Regions from separate parts of the Bilifractor sp. LCP21S3_F8 genome, predicted to be linked through region 3. Evidence: predicted binding sites of a transcription regulator. Region 3 holds the regulator's gene; each other region holds the start of a gene.
What was found. Region 3 encodes HrcA, which represses chaperone genes, less so after heat shock. Its sites were predicted from a motif close to TGTTAGCACTCNNNNNNNNNGAGTGCTAACA; they were not measured.
Positions count from the first base shown of each region.

Region 1: a site for HrcA is predicted at 2,610-2,640, ahead of ACTQ3A_RS00145 (Hsp20/alpha crystallin family protein). Genes of this name have one in related genera too.
Region 2: a site for HrcA is predicted at 4,212-4,242, ahead of ACTQ3A_RS06405 (Hsp20/alpha crystallin family protein). Genes of this name have one in related genera too.

Region 1 covers NZ_JBQKIK010000001.1:30,339-36,016, forward strand. The annotation lists gene ACTQ3A_RS00135 (glycoside hydrolase family 25 protein) at 1-768, shown strand, start outside; gene ACTQ3A_RS00140 (AraC family transcriptional regulator) at 786-1,796, shown strand; gene ACTQ3A_RS00145 (Hsp20/alpha crystallin family protein) at 1,963-2,394, opposite strand; gene ACTQ3A_RS00150 (TIGR03905 family TSCPD domain-containing protein) at 2,719-2,976, opposite strand; gene ACTQ3A_RS00155 (HAD family hydrolase) at 3,045-3,923, opposite strand; gene mutY (A/G-specific adenine glycosylase) at 4,310-5,539, shown strand.
Region 2 covers NZ_JBQKIK010000009.1:90,329-96,006, reverse strand. The annotation lists gene ACTQ3A_RS06420 (pyridoxal phosphate-dependent aminotransferase) at 1-290, shown strand, start outside; gene trmB (tRNA (guanosine(46)-N7)-methyltransferase TrmB) at 1,041-1,802, shown strand; gene ACTQ3A_RS06410 (DnaJ C-terminal domain-containing protein) at 2,075-3,193, opposite strand; gene ACTQ3A_RS06405 (Hsp20/alpha crystallin family protein) at 3,571-3,993, opposite strand; gene trxA (thioredoxin) at 4,359-4,739, opposite strand; gene ACTQ3A_RS06395 (hypothetical protein) at 4,992-5,252, shown strand; gene ACTQ3A_RS06390 (L,D-transpeptidase family protein) at 5,227-5,678, shown strand, end outside.
Region 3 covers NZ_JBQKIK010000005.1:74,880-80,557, reverse strand. The annotation lists gene ACTQ3A_RS03985 (deoxycytidylate deaminase) at 123-611, shown strand; gene ACTQ3A_RS03980 (cupin domain-containing protein) at 708-1,067, shown strand; gene hrcA (heat-inducible transcriptional repressor HrcA) at 1,651-2,745, shown strand; gene grpE (nucleotide exchange factor GrpE) at 2,927-3,604, shown strand; gene dnaK (molecular chaperone DnaK) at 3,643-5,526, shown strand; gene dnaJ (molecular chaperone DnaJ) at 5,632-5,678, shown strand, end outside.

The DNA of each region.
Region 1 (5,678 bases), on a different contig from region 3:
TATTCAATGAGTGATATGTATAACGACTACAATTCAGCGGATTTTGCATTGGATGGGCAGAAGATGACGTATACGGACAGTGATCATTATTCCAGCCGTATCGGAATCGATGTTTCCGAGCATAATGGGGAGGTTGACTGGGAAGCTGTCCGAAATGCCGGCTATGAATTCGCGTATCTCAGAATCGGATATCGTGGATATGGCAGCGACGGTTCTCTTGTGGAAGACGCTATGTTTGAGACAAATTATGAGGGAGCCAGAAAGGCAGGACTGGATGTCGGCGTTTATTTTTATTCACAGGCGATTGATGAAGCAGAGGCGGAAGAAGAGGCAAAATTTGTGACGGATACACTGAACGGACGCCATCTGGATCTTCCGGCTGCGATCGACATGGAAACGGTGGAAGAGGGCGCTGCGCGGACCGATGGTGTCAGCGGTGACCAGTTCACGCAAAATATCAAGGCCTTTAGCCTCGCAATCGTGGATGCTGGCTATGAACCGATGCTCTATACGAATCTGCACTGGGAGTCGTTTACTCTGGATATGACAAAGCTCTATGATCTTCCGGTCTGGTTTTCCAATTACAGTGCGACGCCGGGCACTCCGTATAAATTCAGGGTATGGCAGTACTCGAATACGGGGACGGTTGATGGAGTCAGCGGAAGCGTGGATCTCGACATCGAAATGACGCCGACGGATGGTTCGGAAGCCTCTGCAGGTGCGGCCGTGGCCTCTTCGGGTTCTGCAGCTCTTTTCCGGGCCAAATGAAGAAAAAGGTAAGATAGATGAATCAGGAACTTCTGGACCGGCTTGGCAGAGTGACAGAGGAGGAACAGCGCATTCTGGACGGTACAGCCGGAATTGAAAAAAAGTTATATGCCTCCGGGGAGGAATTCACCATTGATTATGCGAAGCTGCTGGAGACCGGTCAGCTGATTACGGTGCGGACACATACAAGGTTTGCGCATTTCCCCATGCACAGGCATAATTATGTGGAAGTGATGTACATCTGCCAGGGCTCTGTGACGCATATCATCAACCACAAAAAGATCCGGGTAAGCCGGGGCGAGCTTCTCTTCCTGAATCAGTATACAAGGCATGAGATTCTTCCGGCAGGCAGGAATGATATCGCGATCAACTTTGTGATTCTTCCTGAATTTTTCGATGTTGCCTCTGAGATGATCGGAAGAAACAACGTTCTGGCTGATTTCATCGTCAATACGCTGAGACAGGATGAGAGACGGGGAGAGTATCTTTATTTCAAGGTCGCAGATGTGCTTCAGATACAAAATCTGATCGAAAACATGATCTATTCGCTGATTTCTCAGAAGGAGAATGGCGGAGAGCCCTTCCTGCTGCAGAGGATGAATCGGATCAATCAGACCACGATGGGACTGATTTTCCTGTATCTGCTGGAGGCGGTTCCGAAGGCAGGAACGATGGAACCGGATTCATATGAGAATATGATACTCATGACCTCGCTGCAATATATTGAGCAGAACTATCGGACCGCGACTCTGACCGAGCTTTGCGCTGGACTTTGCCTGCCTTCGCATACGCTGAGCCGTATGATTAAGAAGGCATCCGGAGTGAACTTTAAGGAACTGCTTCAGCGGAAACGCCTGAACAAGGCGGTAGGTCTGCTCTGCGACACGGACCTTCCGGTGAATGATATCATTGATGCGGTGGGGTATGAGAATCACAGCTATTTTCATAGGATTTTTCGCGAGAGATATCAGATGACGCCGAAGGAATTCCGGAGCCGGCACAGGAAAGACTCACGGATACGGCTTTAATACGATACTTATTAAGATGCGATACTTATTAAAGAGAGGAGCCATCCGTGACCGGAATGCCGGTTCGGATGGCTCTGCCGTTTTACTCTATATGATTCTGTGAGAAAGTTAGGAAGGAACAGAATAGTCTTATCCATCGAGGAAGTGAAGAAGAACCAGGATGGTTTTATCCTTCGATGGCAATGGTCTTTTTTGTTTCTTCCTTCTTCGGTACTTCTTTTGGAATACTGAGAGTCAGAATTCCATTTTCAAATTTTGCGTGTATGTCTTCCGGTTCGATGTTTTCACCGACATAGAAGGATCTGGTTACGGTGCCGGTATAGCGCTCACGGCGTACATATCTGCCGTTTTCATCCTTCTTGTCGTTATTCTCGTTTCTTGCTGCGGTGACCGTCAGATAACCGTCTTTAAGCTCGGCGTGTACCTCATCTTTTCCGTATCCCGGAAGTTCCATCTCCAACTGATAGCTGTCCTTTGTTTCCTTAATATCTGTATTCATGCGGTGAGCGGAAGCAGAAGGTGCGTTGAACCAACGTCCATTCCATGCCTGATCCATAAAGTCATCAAAAGTATCTCCAAAAAGTTCCGGCAGTAACATAAGTCATTCCTCCTTTATGTTTTTGATTTTCTGTAATACGAGGCGGCGATTCAGGAAGCCTGTTCCATAGAAGCGATCTTTCTGTGCTGCTTCTGTTTTGTGCCGTTTTATTGCTGTTGTTTTATTGGTACTATTTTATTGGCACTGTTTTATTGTTTCTTTATTGTTGTTTTATGAGTTCCTTCTTTTTGGAACAATTTTGTTATAACACTTGTTACTAGCACTGTCAAGTGGCGAGTGCTAATTTTTCTTAAAAAATAAAACATGATCGCGTGAAAAATCGCGCCGGCTGCAGGAACCGGCGCGAAACAGACTTCTTTTCGGTTATTTCGAGGCGTTTTCAACAGCCTCGAGGAGAGCCCTGGAAAGCTGGTCCGGACAGGAGGTGTTTTTAAATCCGCAGGTTGTACCCTTTAAGATGTCTGCGACTTCAGTTGCCTTGCGGCCCTCGACCAGACGGCTGATGCCGGAGAGATTTCCGTTGCAGCCTCCGGTAAAGCGTACATTTGTGAGAATGCCGTCATTGATGTCGAAATCAATGAGCTGGGAACAGGTTCCTTTTGTTTTGTACTGGTAATGCATAAAAATCCTTCTTTCTGTGCTTATGTGTAATGTTTATGTTATCTCTTTCGCGTGCCTCACACGCGCTCTTATATGTGACCTGCCTTCGTTTTTGAGGAGATGATCAGATCAGGAAGGTCACAGATTCGCCGGACGATTCCATCAGGATCTGTTACACTTCCGAATCCGTAGGATGCCCAGAGGAAGCGTATGGAGGGATCGGGGACTTTGCAATCATTGCGCGATGAATCAAAACATCCGTTTTCCTGTTTCTGCCGGGCCTCTTTCTTCAGGAGACGGTCCGCCTCCCTTGTCGCGTCAAAGTCCGCCTGAATATCGCCGATGTAAAGAGCGTTCTGAAGATGATATTCAGAAGCAATGCGATAGATATTATACGCCTTAAGTCTGTCTGTGTCTCCGGGACAGAGATGATCCGTGATATAGCAGCCAAGACCGGTCAGCCGGAGAAACTGCTCAATATAACCGCTCTGGCAATTACTGACGATGAAGCAGGGAATACCTGGTGGCAGCTGATGCGAGGCTTTTGTGCGGGGCAGACCGGCTTCCGATTCTCCGGATTTCCGGGGGTCGATTCCCGTGAGAGTCTGAAGAGTTCGTTCCAGTCCGTCATAAGGCTCGGGAGGGTTGCGGTCGATTGCAATTTCCTCGGCATCATACCATTGACGAAGGAGATCAGCCTTTTCTGCATCGGGAAGATCCGGAAGCAGATCCTTGGCGATAGTCTCGAGCGGCTTTCCGAATTCACGTCGCAGATCTTCGCTTACAATCCGCGAGCCTGAACCTCCGCCCTCCGGGTGAATCAGATGAAGGGGAGGGAGATGACGGGAGCGGTAGTCCCGGTTCATAGAATCCAGCACGGTATTCCATGCCTCGGCAACAATCGGCGTGGTATCCCAAAGCGTGCCGTCAACATCGAAGATGATTCCGTCTGTCTGCAGTTTGTTCATATAACCTCTTTTCTGTTTGACTCTTGTCTTCTGCTGCAGCTTCCGGATATCTGTGTCACCGGTATTCAGGCAGAAGCGGATGGCCGCGCCTGACGGGAAGTGGAGCTGCTTTTCCTATTGTATATAGGTTATGCGACAGGTGTCAATCTTTATTGCCGTCCAGATTGGGGATTAGGGATATAGCTTATGCGGCAGGTGCCAATCTTTATTGCTGTCCAGACTGGTGTATCGCCCTGAGTGGTTCGGAGTATCTGTTCGATTTACATTGAGTCTGTTATAATGACTCGAAGATGCCTCGGAGAATATCGTGTATAACTGCCAGGTAAAACAATGTGGATAATCAGAGGGTAGAAAATCAGAAGACAGCAGAATCGGAGGAATTTTCAGTGGACAGGAACTCAGAGAATGTGATTCCGGAGGAACTGAGTTTGAAGAAAAAAGTCTCGGAGGACAGGTTCGGGGAGATGCGGCGGATTATACTTCCTCTGGGCAGATGGTATCAGAAGAACAGGAGAGATCTTCCCTGGAGAAGGGAGAAAAATCCGTATCACACATGGATATCGGAGATTATGCTTCAGCAGACCCGGGTGGAGGCAGTGAAGGAGTATTACACTAAATTTCTGCTTGCGCTTCCCACGGTCAGAGACCTTGCGTGCTGCCCAGAGGACCGCCTCATGAAGCTGTGGGAGGGCCTCGGGTATTACAGCAGAGTCCGGAATATGCAGAAAGCCGCAATCCAGATCATGAATGATTTCGGAGGAAAGATTCCGGACGACGTGAAGACACTGAAAACCCTTAAAGGGGTCGGAGACTACACAGCCGGAGCAATCGCTTCGATTGCATTCGGAAAGCCGCAGGCGGCAGTAGATGGGAATGTACTCCGGGTAATAACCCGGGTACTGGCAGATTCCTCTGACATCACAAGGCAGAAATACCGCAAAGAGATTGAAGACAGTCTGACAGGGGTGATGAAGCTGGAGTTATCTGGCAGCACAGCAGAGAATCCGATTACACCCGGGGACTTCAACCAGGGCATGATGGACCTGGGAGCGACAATTTGTCTGCCGAAGGGGGTGCCGAAATGCGCAGAGTGTCCGCTTGTAAAGTGGTGCAAAGCGCATGAACAGGGGCGGGAGATGGATTTTCCCGTAAAGTCTGAAAAAAAGCCTCGCCGGATGGAGAACCGGACGATCCTTGTGGTGCGGGACGGAGACAGGGTACTTCTGAACCGAAGGCCGGAGAAGGGGCTGCTTGCAGGATTGTATGAGTTTCCGAACCTTGAGGGGAGCCTTAGCGAAGAGGAGGCGCTGAACAAGGTGAAGGAGCTGGGACTGCCGGCTCTTTATATTAGGAGACTGGCAGACAGCAGACATATTTTTTCGCATATTGAGTGGCAGATGAGAGGATATGAGATCCGGGTCGGCTCTTTTCCGGATCGCCTGTCCGTGGGGGCAGACGAGACTTCTGACAAGAAAGCGGGAGCCGGTCTGTTTTTTGCGGAGATTGATGAAATAAGAAGAAAGTATGCTGTTCCCTCCGCCTACAAGGCCTATGCGGACGCACTGAATCTGAACAGAGCAGAGAATGCCGGGAGCGCCGGATTGCAAAAGAGATAAATCCATGGGAATCAGCCCGTCAGGTCTTCTGTCAGGAAAAAACTGCATCTGCATAGTGGCATTTATATATTATCTGTCTCTGCTCACGAAACCGTGCCGGAAACAGGCGACCACCGAAACGGAGCCTCAAAGATCCGAT
Region 2 (5,678 bases), on a different contig from region 3:
CGGATCTGTCTGTGTACAGGACGAACCGGGATCTTCTCTATGACGCTCTCACGGAATATGGGTACACCTGTGTTCATCCGGACGGCGCGTTTTATCTGTTTGTGAAGGCTCTGGAGGAGGATGCGGTATCATTCTGTGAGAGAGCAAAGGATTTTGAGCTTCTGCTTGTTCCGGCGGACAGCTTCGGCACGCCCGGATATGTGAGGATTGCCTATTGTGTGACGACAGATCAGATCCGAAGAAGCCTGCCGGCATTCCGGAATCTGGCACAAGCCTACGGCAGAATCTGAAAATGTATTGCCACTTTTGTATACAAAATTCTCCTGATAAACCCCAGATAAAAAAGTGCACAAATTGAAGAAGCTGCGATGAAAAATTTCTTTGAGCTGAGATTTTCATTCACAAAATAATCAACATTTCAGAAGGCCGGAAAGGCGCATAAAATAGAGTTATCCACGAAGTTATCCACATTATCAACAAAAATGTGGGGAAAATTACATGGTTACATAAGAGAAAATCGTGAACAGATGTTTTGTGAACAATCTCCAAAATATCCAAAATCCGGAAAAACCCGTGAAAAAGCCTTGACTTTTCTATAGTGAAACTATTAGATTCCCTATCTCTGAATTGTGTGGTGATCCTCAAAAAAATCTGACAAAATATGGAATCGTTTCTGTAATTCGTACATATACATGGTGTCGCTCTTTTGAAAACGGGTACGTCCGAAGGTTCACACACATGTAATTTGTACATATATATGGGGCTATATGGAGTGTATATGGAGTCACCTCCCGGCTGGAGAACTGTGACAGGGCTGGATTGTGCGGCGGGGTTCGCCGGGAGAACCAGATGATTCGATGCAGGGCAGGTGGATGCCGGATGGGGATAAAGCGGGTGTGGATAAAGATGAAACAGATCAAGACGAAGCAGATAAAGGTGAAGCAGACAATGGTGAAGCAGATAAGGTGAAGCAGATAAGATGAAGCAGATAAAGGTGAAGCTGATGAAGCGGATACAGAGGATAATGGAGGAGAAAATAGATGAGCAGGCTGCGTAATATACCGGGTGCTGCGGATGTGATTCGCAGCAGTGAGTACTGCATACAGAATCCGGAGAATTTCCGTGGCAGGTGGGACGGTGTTTTTGAGAAGAAACAGCCGCTGTATATTGAGATCGGGATGGGAAAGGGACATTTTCTGATGGATATGGCGGAGGCGTACCCGGACCGCAATTTTATCGGAATCGAGATGTATGACAGCGTTCTGTTCCGGGCGGTTCAGAAGGCGGAGATGCGAGCGAGAATTCGGGCAGGAGCAGATCCGGAGAATGTTCATGGCCTATCCGCAGATGTGAAGGAAAGGCCGGGGTTGATGAGGAACTGCAATTTTCGTTTTCTCCGGATGGACGCAAGACAACTGACAGAGGTATTTGGAGAGGGGGAGGTCGACGGGATCTATCTGAATTTTTCGGATCCGTGGCCGAAGGACCGTCACGCGGGGAGACGTCTGACATCGTCCGGATTTCTGAAACTTTACGAGAAAATCATGAGCAGGGAAGCACGGCTGGAATTCAAAACCGATAACCGGCAGCTCTTTGATTTTTCGCTGGAAGAGATTCGTGAAAACGGCTGGAAGCTTCTGCAGTATACCTTTGATCTTCACAATGACCCGGAGATGAATCAGGGAAATATCATGACGGAATATGAGAAAAAATTCTCAGCCAGAGGAAACCGGATCTGTAAGCTCATCGCAGTGCCCCGGAAAGAGAAAAACTCTGAATGCGACAGAAAGATCCGGGTGTAACGGAAAGATCCGGGTGTAATGGAAAGGTCCGGGTGTAACGGAAAGATCCGGGTGTAACGTAAAGAAGATCCGGGTGTATCTTCGAGGAGTAAAAGCGAGATAAAACACGCTGCGCGAGTTTTATCTCGCTATCGCGACGCTCGCCGCACACGAATACTTCGCATTCAGCTGCGGCTCACTGTTCGCGTAAATTAAAGGAGACAGGACGGATGCGGATCCGGTCTGTCTCCTTTGTTCTTTGTGCATGGTCAGATTTGTTCCTGCGGGTTGGATTAGTCACCGGAAGCGGCTGTGCCGCTTCGGTTCTCCGCGGCCTGATATGCCTTCAGTGCTTTCTGTTCTTCGCGCGTGAGAACCTTTGGAACCGCAATCTCAATCGTGACATATTCATCCCCGCAGACGCCTTTCATATCTTTTACGCCTTTGCCTTTCAATCTGATCTTGCTTCCGGACTGTGTGCCCTTCGGAATTCTGCACACGACTCTTCCGTTGAGTACGGGAACCTCGGTCTCGCCGCCGAAGACTGCTGTCGTGTATGGAATCTTTGCGGTTGTATACAAATCATTTCCCTTACGCTCGAATCCGGGCATATTCTGAACATTAACCTTGATGATCAGATCACCACTGGCACCATTCGGTTTCTGATGGCCCTTACCTCTCAGACGTATGGATTTGCCATCTTCGATGCCTGCCGGTATGCGGATCTCCAGAGTGCTTACATGGCCATCCGGGGAAGAAAGCTGTACCTTCCGGCTGCATCCGTTGACCGCATCCATGAAGCCGATGGTGATTTCTGAATGAAGGTCGTAGTCGGCATTGTCCATGCCTTCATAAAATCCACCGGTTCCGTCCTGTCCAAAGCCGCTGAACCCTGATCCGGATGAGTAACCTTCAGAGGCACGGCCGTGTCTGAAGGAGTCTCCGGTTTTGCCATGAAACATATTTCCGAACATCTGGCCGAAGATGTCATCTGCGCCATCTCCGTTAAAATGGAAGGACTGATATTTCCTGCCATCCGGGCCGTAGGATTGATAACTATAGCTCGTTCCGCCGTTTCCCCCTGTGAAGTTGCGGAAGAAATCCTCAGCTCCGGCCCTGCCGCCGCCAAAATCGCTTCTGCCGCCGTACGCATCATATGCCTCTTCATATTTTTTCGGATCCATGCCATTCTCAAATGCAGCCATGCCACACTTATCATAGATCCGCTTCTTTTCAGGATCGCTGAGGACAGCATACGCTTCATTGACCTCCTGGAATTTCTTCTCGGCCATTTTATCGCCGGGATTCATATCCGGGTGATAGCGCTTTGCCAGCTGACGGAAGGCTTTCTTGATCGCGTTCTCATCAGCTCCTTTGGGAAGACCAAGCACCTCGTAAAAATCCTTCTTCATAATTATCTCACCTTCTTCCTCTCCTGGATTTCATACCCCTTCTGTTTAATGCTATGCTCATATATTATACGCCTCTGATTGTTTATTCCCTCGGTTCATCGTGATGCGGCTGTGATATATTGCCTCATGCCTGCATGGATGAAAATTTTATTCTGTATTCTCAAAAAGCTGTCACGCCGACTGAATCTCTCAGTGACATGACAGCTTATAAATTTACGCGAACAGTGAGCCGCAGCCGAATGCGAAGTATTCGTGTGCGGCGAGCGTCGCGATAGCGAGATAAAACTCGCGCAGCGTGTTTTATCTCGTTTCCTTGATTTCCGGGTGTCGCTTGACCCTGTCTGACACTGCTTTCAGCTGTCTGAACGGATCAGTTATCAGCCTATCGCAATCTTCTTCGGTTCAGGAGTCTGCGGTTCTTTCTTTGCAATATGAATATTCAGAACGCCGTTGTCGAATTTTGCCGTGATGTCGTTCTCGGAAACATCATCGCCGACATAGAAACTGCGCTCCATATTCCCGCTGTATCTCTCGATCCGAACGATTTTGCCGTCCTTTTCCTTCTCGTCCTTTTCCTTGGAATCCTTCACGGCCTTTATATTCAAAACACCCTCATTCAGGCTCAGGGAAATATTCTCTTTGCGGAATCCGGGAAGCTCAACCGTAAAGTCATAGCCCTTTTCGTCTTCCCTGATGTCTGTCTTCATCACTCCATTTTCCTCAAAAAACGGTGCCTGGAAGAAATCATCTGTCCAATCATTTACAAAATCATTTCTGAAAATACTTGGCATATACATCATAAGTCATTCCTCCTTCTGCTCATTCGTTCCGTTTCGAAAATGCCTGTTTCTCTGAATGAGTTCATGTAATTTCACATTTATTTTCTAACAGAAGAGCTGCAGTGGATTCCTTGCGGCACTTCTCAGAATCGGATGATTTTTCTTCATCCCCCTCTCAGCCACTATGCTGTTTGGATTATCATCTGCTTTCTTCTGACATTATGTATACTAGCACCGGTTATTAGCACTGTCAATAGGTGAGTGCTAATTTTTTTAAAAAACTTTTTCAGACATCCATCACAGCTTGTTTGTGGCCGTGAAGCCTGAGACAAAAAAACGCCGGACTGTGATGATCACAGTCCGGCAAAAGTTCCAGATCCGACTTATTATTTATTCCTGTCGATGATTGCCTCAAAGCTCTCAGAGTCTCTTGCGCCGACCACCTGATCGACCTTCTGGCCGTCCTTAATGAATACGAAGTTCGGGATGCTCTGTACGCCGAATTTTGCAGCGACATCCGGATTATTGTCTACGTTGATCTTTACAAACTTGACATCATCATAATCCTCGGAGAGGCTGTCCATAACGGGAGCCATCATTTTGCAGGGACCGCACCAGTCCGCGTACATATCTACAACGACAAGACCCTTTGCCTGCATTACCTCCGCGTCGAAATCGTTCTGATTGATCATTTTCACCATGGTGTTATTCCTCCTGTGGTTTATCTGTATTCGCTGATAAGTTTTTGTATTGCCTGTATTGAACAATTACAATGTATCACAAAATTAAATTGCGCGCAAGCGTTTTTTTTAAAATCGTATCGGGTATTTTGCGCGTGCATACTTTCCATATAAACACACAGCGAAACTGCGAATGGAAAAGGTTTCATTTGTGTATTTAAGATATGATGTTGATGTTGCGATCGTTGAATTATTGAAAAAGAAAGTTCATGACACGGGATTGACATAGTGTGTACTACACTGTATAGTACACACTATATAATAACAATTAAAGGTACATTGAGAAATACATTATGTATAAAAAGTGTCTACAGGATAGACGGGAAGGCTGAAGAGATTTATAATATTGAAAATACGTGTTTCAGGACGGAATACAGAAAGACCCTGAAGCTGGTGAGACCTGCAGAAGATAGAATATTCTTTATTTATTTTATAAGGAATAGTTTTATAAAGAATAGTTTTATTAAAGAAGAGCTTTATAAAGAAGAGTTCGGAACGGATAAGAGGAATTCGTATGGGGACAAACAAAAGGAAATCTGAAGGACGGTATCGCAGACTGGTTCTCCCGCTTGTGTGTCTGATCGCAGCGATAGGAATTTTGTGTGGTCTGTTCGTTATCGGAGGAAAGGGAGCGGGGAGCTCCAATCACAATCATAAATCTATTGGAAGCGTGGCGGCTCTTTCTGTTGAAGCTTCGGACACACAATCGGCGGATTCGGAAGAGACAGAGCTGAAGAAAACACCTGGTGAGGACTACAGTCTTACCGTGAAATTCCGGAACGGACAGGAAGTAATCCGGGGTGTTTTCACAGACAGGGTGAGTTCGGATGCGGACAGCACGGATGAGTCGGAGCAGCGCACCGTTACAACTCCAAACGGTGATTTTCTCTACAAGGTGTCGGACCTCCAGAACATGGTGAACAACTTTCCGGAGATGCAGGATGCCAATATGACGCAGCCGGTCAA
Region 3 (5,678 bases):
ATGTTGTGAACGGGGATACACACGGTATAAGCTGCGGATTGCCCATGCTTCGTACACTTGCGATCCTACAGGCGATCTGTCTGCGTTTTCGAAGGGCTTATACACAGAATGCTGGAGGAACGATGTCAGATAAGAGAAAAGACTATATTTCCTGGGATGAGTATTTTATGGCAGTTGCCAAGCTGGCAGGCATGCGTTCCAAGGATCCGAATTCTCAGGTGGGATGCTGTATCGTGAGCCAGGACAACAAGATTCTTTCCATCGGCTATAATGGATTTCCAAGAGGCTGCTCCGATGATGCCTTTCCGTGGGCCAGAAGCAACGAGGATCCGCTGAAGACAAAGTATGTCTACGTGACGCACAGCGAGCTGAACGCGATCCTGAATTACCGGGGCGGAAGTCTCGAAGGGGCAAAGCTGTATGTCTCGCTTTTCCCGTGTAATGAATGTGCGAAGGCAATTATCCAGGCGGGAATCCGGAAGGTTATCTATGATGACGACAAGTATGACAAAACACCTTCCGTCATTGCATCGAAAATGATGTTTCAGGCAGCTGGAGTAGAGTTTGAAAAATATAACTCCTCGGGCAGGATACTCACAATCCGTGTCTGAGAAAAAACAGAATGTCAACACATACAGGTCAGGGTTCAATATTCAGGATAAGGACAAGTGCATCGGCTTTAAAAACCAGACAGGAGGAGACAGGAAATGGTCCGTAAAGAGAACGTTACTTATGTAGATGGCCTTGCAGGAGGAAGAGGAAGAGCAAAGGTTTCCCATATTGTGTCCAGGGAGGAACTTATGGGGCATGGAAGGATGTACGCAAAGGTTACACTTCCGCCAGGCGCAAGCGTAGGCTGGCATCAGCATGTACATGACACGGAGCCTTACTATATTCTGAAGGGCCACGGTGATTTTATTGATAATGACCACAGGATTTATCATGTGTCAGCCGGAGACGTCTGCGTGATTGAGGTCGGACAGTATCACAGCATGGAGAACAATTCGGACGATGATCTGGAGTTCATGGCATTGATCTACAATGAAGCCGGGTATCTGAACGACTGACAGGAACAGATACGTGGTCAGTGCGGCGAAGGACATCTGACACGTGACATATGGCGAGGGACACATGCCATACTACATACTAAGCAGTGACAAGTCCCTGACATTTTAGCCATACTAAGCAGTGACAAGTCCCTGATGTTTATTAATAGAAGCATTACAAAGGATAAAGCTGCGCTCTTGCGCGGTATTATATGCCGACAGGCAGCAGGCTGGAGCAGACAGGGAACTGTGACGGCCTGTTTTTTTTACGCGAACAGTGAGCCGCAGCCGAATGCGAAGTGTTGGATTTTCTGATAGGTCATTCCTTTCGGAGGATTGTTCAAATATTTTTTGCGATGAATTGCCATAAGAATTAACCCGAAAATAATTTGCCATTAGCGCCGCGCTCAATTCACCGCGCAACAGCAAAAGGAGCATTCACCGCATTCAACGCGTGACAGCAAAAGTAGTTGACAAAAAAATAATGCAGTGCTATCTTATGAAACATAGGCGTTAGCACTCTGCAATTCAGAGTGCTGACAAACCGGCAAGGGGAACGATCCTGCCGGAGATCAATCCTCAGAAGGAAGAAAGGAGCCAAGGAGTGGGAGAAGATTTGGATGAACGAAAAAAGACGATTCTAAAGGCTATTATCCAGACATACCTGGAGACGGGAGAGCCTGTCGGATCACGGACAATTTCCAAATACACAGACCTGAATCTAAGCTCCGCGACCATCCGAAATGAGATGTCGGATCTGGAGGAAATGGGGTATATTATTCAGCCGCATACTTCGTCCGGACGGATTCCCTCCGATAAGGGATATCGGCTTTATGTAAACGAGCTGATACAGAAAACAAATCAGGATGCCGAAGCACAGACGCTGATGATTCAGAAAACGGATCGTATGGAAAAGGTACTGAAGCAGGTCGTGGATGTGCTGGCACAGAACACCAATTATGCGACAATGATTGCGGGACCGTCGTATCATCAGAACTCATTGAAGTTCATTCAGTTGTCCCGGATCAATGAGAAACAGCTTCTTGCGGTAGTGGTTGCACAGGGGAATCTGGTCAAAAACCAGATGATTGACCTCAAGGAATCTATTGATGAAGACGATATTCTGAAACTGAATCTGCTTCTGAACAACGAGCTGAACGGAAAGACAATCGGCGAGATCAATCTGGACATGATCACTCGGATGAAGCAGCAGGCAGGCATTCATAGCGAAGTCATCAGCAGTGTGATCGATGCAGTGGCAGAGACCATACAGCCGGGAGAGGAGGACATGCCGATCTATCTGAGCGGTGCGACAAATATTTTCGACTATCCGGAACTTGCGGATTCGAAAAAAGCCAAGGAGCTGATGACCGCGTTCGGAGATAAGAAGGAACTGGCTGAGATGATCCGCGAGACGGCTCCGGGCGAGGAAGCCTCGAACGGGATCACCGCCTATATCGGGAACGAATCCCCGATTCAGGGCATGAAGGACTGCTCCGTTGTCACCGCAAACTACAATCTTGGAAACGGGATGAAGGGAACGGTCGCTATTGTAGGCCCTCGGAGAATGGATTATAAGAAAGTAGTAGAAAATCTGAAGCAGCTGAAATCACAGATGAATGCTCTCTTCGGAAACGGAGACGCCAAGCTCGAGACCTCGTCCGATCATGACATTATCGATGACAGCACAGAGTCCTAGCAGACCGGGATCCGGGAGTACACGAAGAAGTGATTAATCCATGCGGAGATTCACATTAGATTTAGAAGCAATAAAACAGAAAGGCGGGACAGACATGGCAGACGTGAATAACAGCAGGCGGGGCGCCGACGGGGCAGACCCGGAAGCAGAGAGAAAAAAAGCCATGAAGAAGGATAATCATATGAACGAAGAAAATGCAAAAGATACAGAGAAACGTACAGCAGAAGCAGATACGATGAAGGAAGAGAAGACAGAAAAGGAAGACGGAGTTCGTAACGGAAAAGCCGCGGATCAGACCAAAGAGAAGGCAAGGCAGAATGAAGCCGGGAAATCTGATCCCAAAGAGAAGCAGGATGAGGCGAAAAGCGCCGGCTCTGTGGAAAATGGTGATAATGCGAAAGGATCCGGTTCCGGGAAAAAGATAAAAAAGGACAAGAAGGATGAGAAGATTGAAGAACTCACCGACAGACTGCAGCGTCAGATGGCTGAGTTCGACAATTTCCGCAAGCGCACGGAGAGAGAAAAATCCGAGATGTTCGATATGGGCGCGAGAGATGTTATCGAGAAGATCCTTCCGGTTGTCGATAATTTTGAAAGAGGACTTGCCGGAGCGGATGAGTCGGATTCGTTCGTTCAGGGGATGAACAAGATTTACAAGCAGATGACGAAGATCCTGACAGATATGGGCGTTGAGACCATCGAGGCGGAGGGCGCCGAGTTTGATCCGAATCTTCATAATGCGGTGATGCATGAGGACAACCCGGATGTCGGTGAAAACATCATCACACAGGAGCTTCAGAAGGGATATAAGTACAAGGATGTTGTGGTTCGTCACAGTATGGTGAAGGTGGCCAACTGACATTACAGAAAAACAGATCCGATCAGGAGGAAAATAGAATGGGAAAAATTATCGGTATTGACCTTGGTACTACAAACAGCTGTGTAGCCGTTATGGAAGGTGGAAAACCCACCGTTATCGCGAATGCGGAAGGAAGCCGTACGACCCCGTCCGTTGTCGCGTTCACAAAGACAGGAGAGCGTCTGGTAGGTGAGCCGGCAAAGCGTCAGGCAGTTACAAACGCGGATCACACAATTTCATCGATCAAGCGTCACATGGGCTCCGATTACAGAGTTACCATTGACGGCAAGAGCTATACTCCGCAGGAGATCTCCGCAATGATTCTGCAGAAGCTGAAGAGTGACGCGGAAGGCTATCTGGGAGAAAAGGTCACAGAGGCTGTCATCACCTGCCCGGCATATTTCAATGACGCACAGCGTCAGGCAACAAAGGACGCCGGCAAGATTGCCGGACTTGATGTAAAGCGTATCATCAACGAGCCGACAGCGGCAGCGCTGGCTTACGGCCTGGACAATGAGAAAGAGCAGAAGGTTATGGTATACGATCTCGGCGGCGGCACCTTCGATGTGTCCATCATCGAGATCGGCGACGGCGTCATCGAGGTACTGGCTACCGCCGGCAATAACCATCTGGGCGGCGACGACTTTGATAAGAGAGTTGCCGATTATATCGTAAGTGAATTCAAGAAGCAGGAAGGCATCGACCTCTCCGGCGACAGGATGGCGATGCAGAGAATCCGTGAGGCGGCAGAGAAGGCAAAGATCGAGCTTTCCAGCGCGACCACCACGAACATCAACCTTCCGTTCATCACCGCTACGGCGGACGGCGCAAAGCATCTGGATCTCAACCTGACAAAGGCAAAATTCGACGAGCTGACCGCAGATCTTGTGGAAGCGACCGCGGAGCCGGTAAGAACCGCTCTGAACGACGCGGGACTTACCGCATCTGACCTTGCGAAGGTTCTTCTGGTCGGCGGTTCCACACGTATCCCGGCGGTACAGGACAAGGTAAGACAGCTGACCGGACATGAGCCGAGCAAGAACCTGAACCCGGATGAGTGCGTGGCAATCGGCGCATCGATTCAGGGAGGCAAGCTGGCCGGAGATGCTGGAGCCGGAGACGTGCTTCTGCTCGATGTCACACCGCTGACCCTTTCCATTGAGACCATGGGAGGAATCGCGACACCGCTGATTCCGAGAAACACGACAATTCCGACGAAGAAGAGCCAGATCTTCTCCACGGCAGCGGACAATCAGACCGCAGTGGATATCAACGTTGTACAGGGTGAGCGTAAGTTCGCCAGAGACAACAAGTCTCTCGGACAGTTCCGTCTGGACGGAATTCCGCCGGCAATGCGCGGCGTTCCGCAGATCGAGGTAACCTTCGATATCGACGCGAATGGCATTGTAAATGTATCCGCCAAGGATCTTGGAACTGGCAAGGAGCAGCACATCACGATCACTTCCGGATCGAGCATGAGCGACGCGGAGATCGACAAGGCAGTCAAAGAGGCAGCGCAGTACGAGGCTGAGGACAAGAAGAGAAAGGAAGCCGTAGATACGAAGAATGAAGCGGATTCGACGGTATTCCAGGTAGAGAAGGCTCTGAAGGAAGTCGGCGACAAGGTGCCGGCGGATCAGAAGAGCGGCGTTGAGGCAGACCTGAACGCACTGAAGGACCTGCTCGCGAAGGCTCCGGCAGACGGAAGTCTGACCGACGCGCAGGTAACGGACATCAAGGCGGCGAAGGAGAAACTGATGAATTCTTCACAGGCTCTGTTCACGAAGATGTACGAGAACATGCAGCAGAATCAGGGCGGCCCGAATCCGGGCGCAGGCCCGCAGGGCGGCGCTCAGGGCGGAAGCAGCGCAGGCAATAACGGCGGCGACGATGTCGTAGACGCTGACTACAAGGAAGTCTGATTCAGATTACAGGAGACAGCGATGTTCCGGTCACGGGTTTCGATCCGTTCGGCCGGAACTCGTTCTCTGATTTTTAGAAACAGAAGCAGATTGTGAGGAAAATCAATGGCTGAAAAGAGAGACTATTACGAGGTCCTGGGGGTCGACAGGAA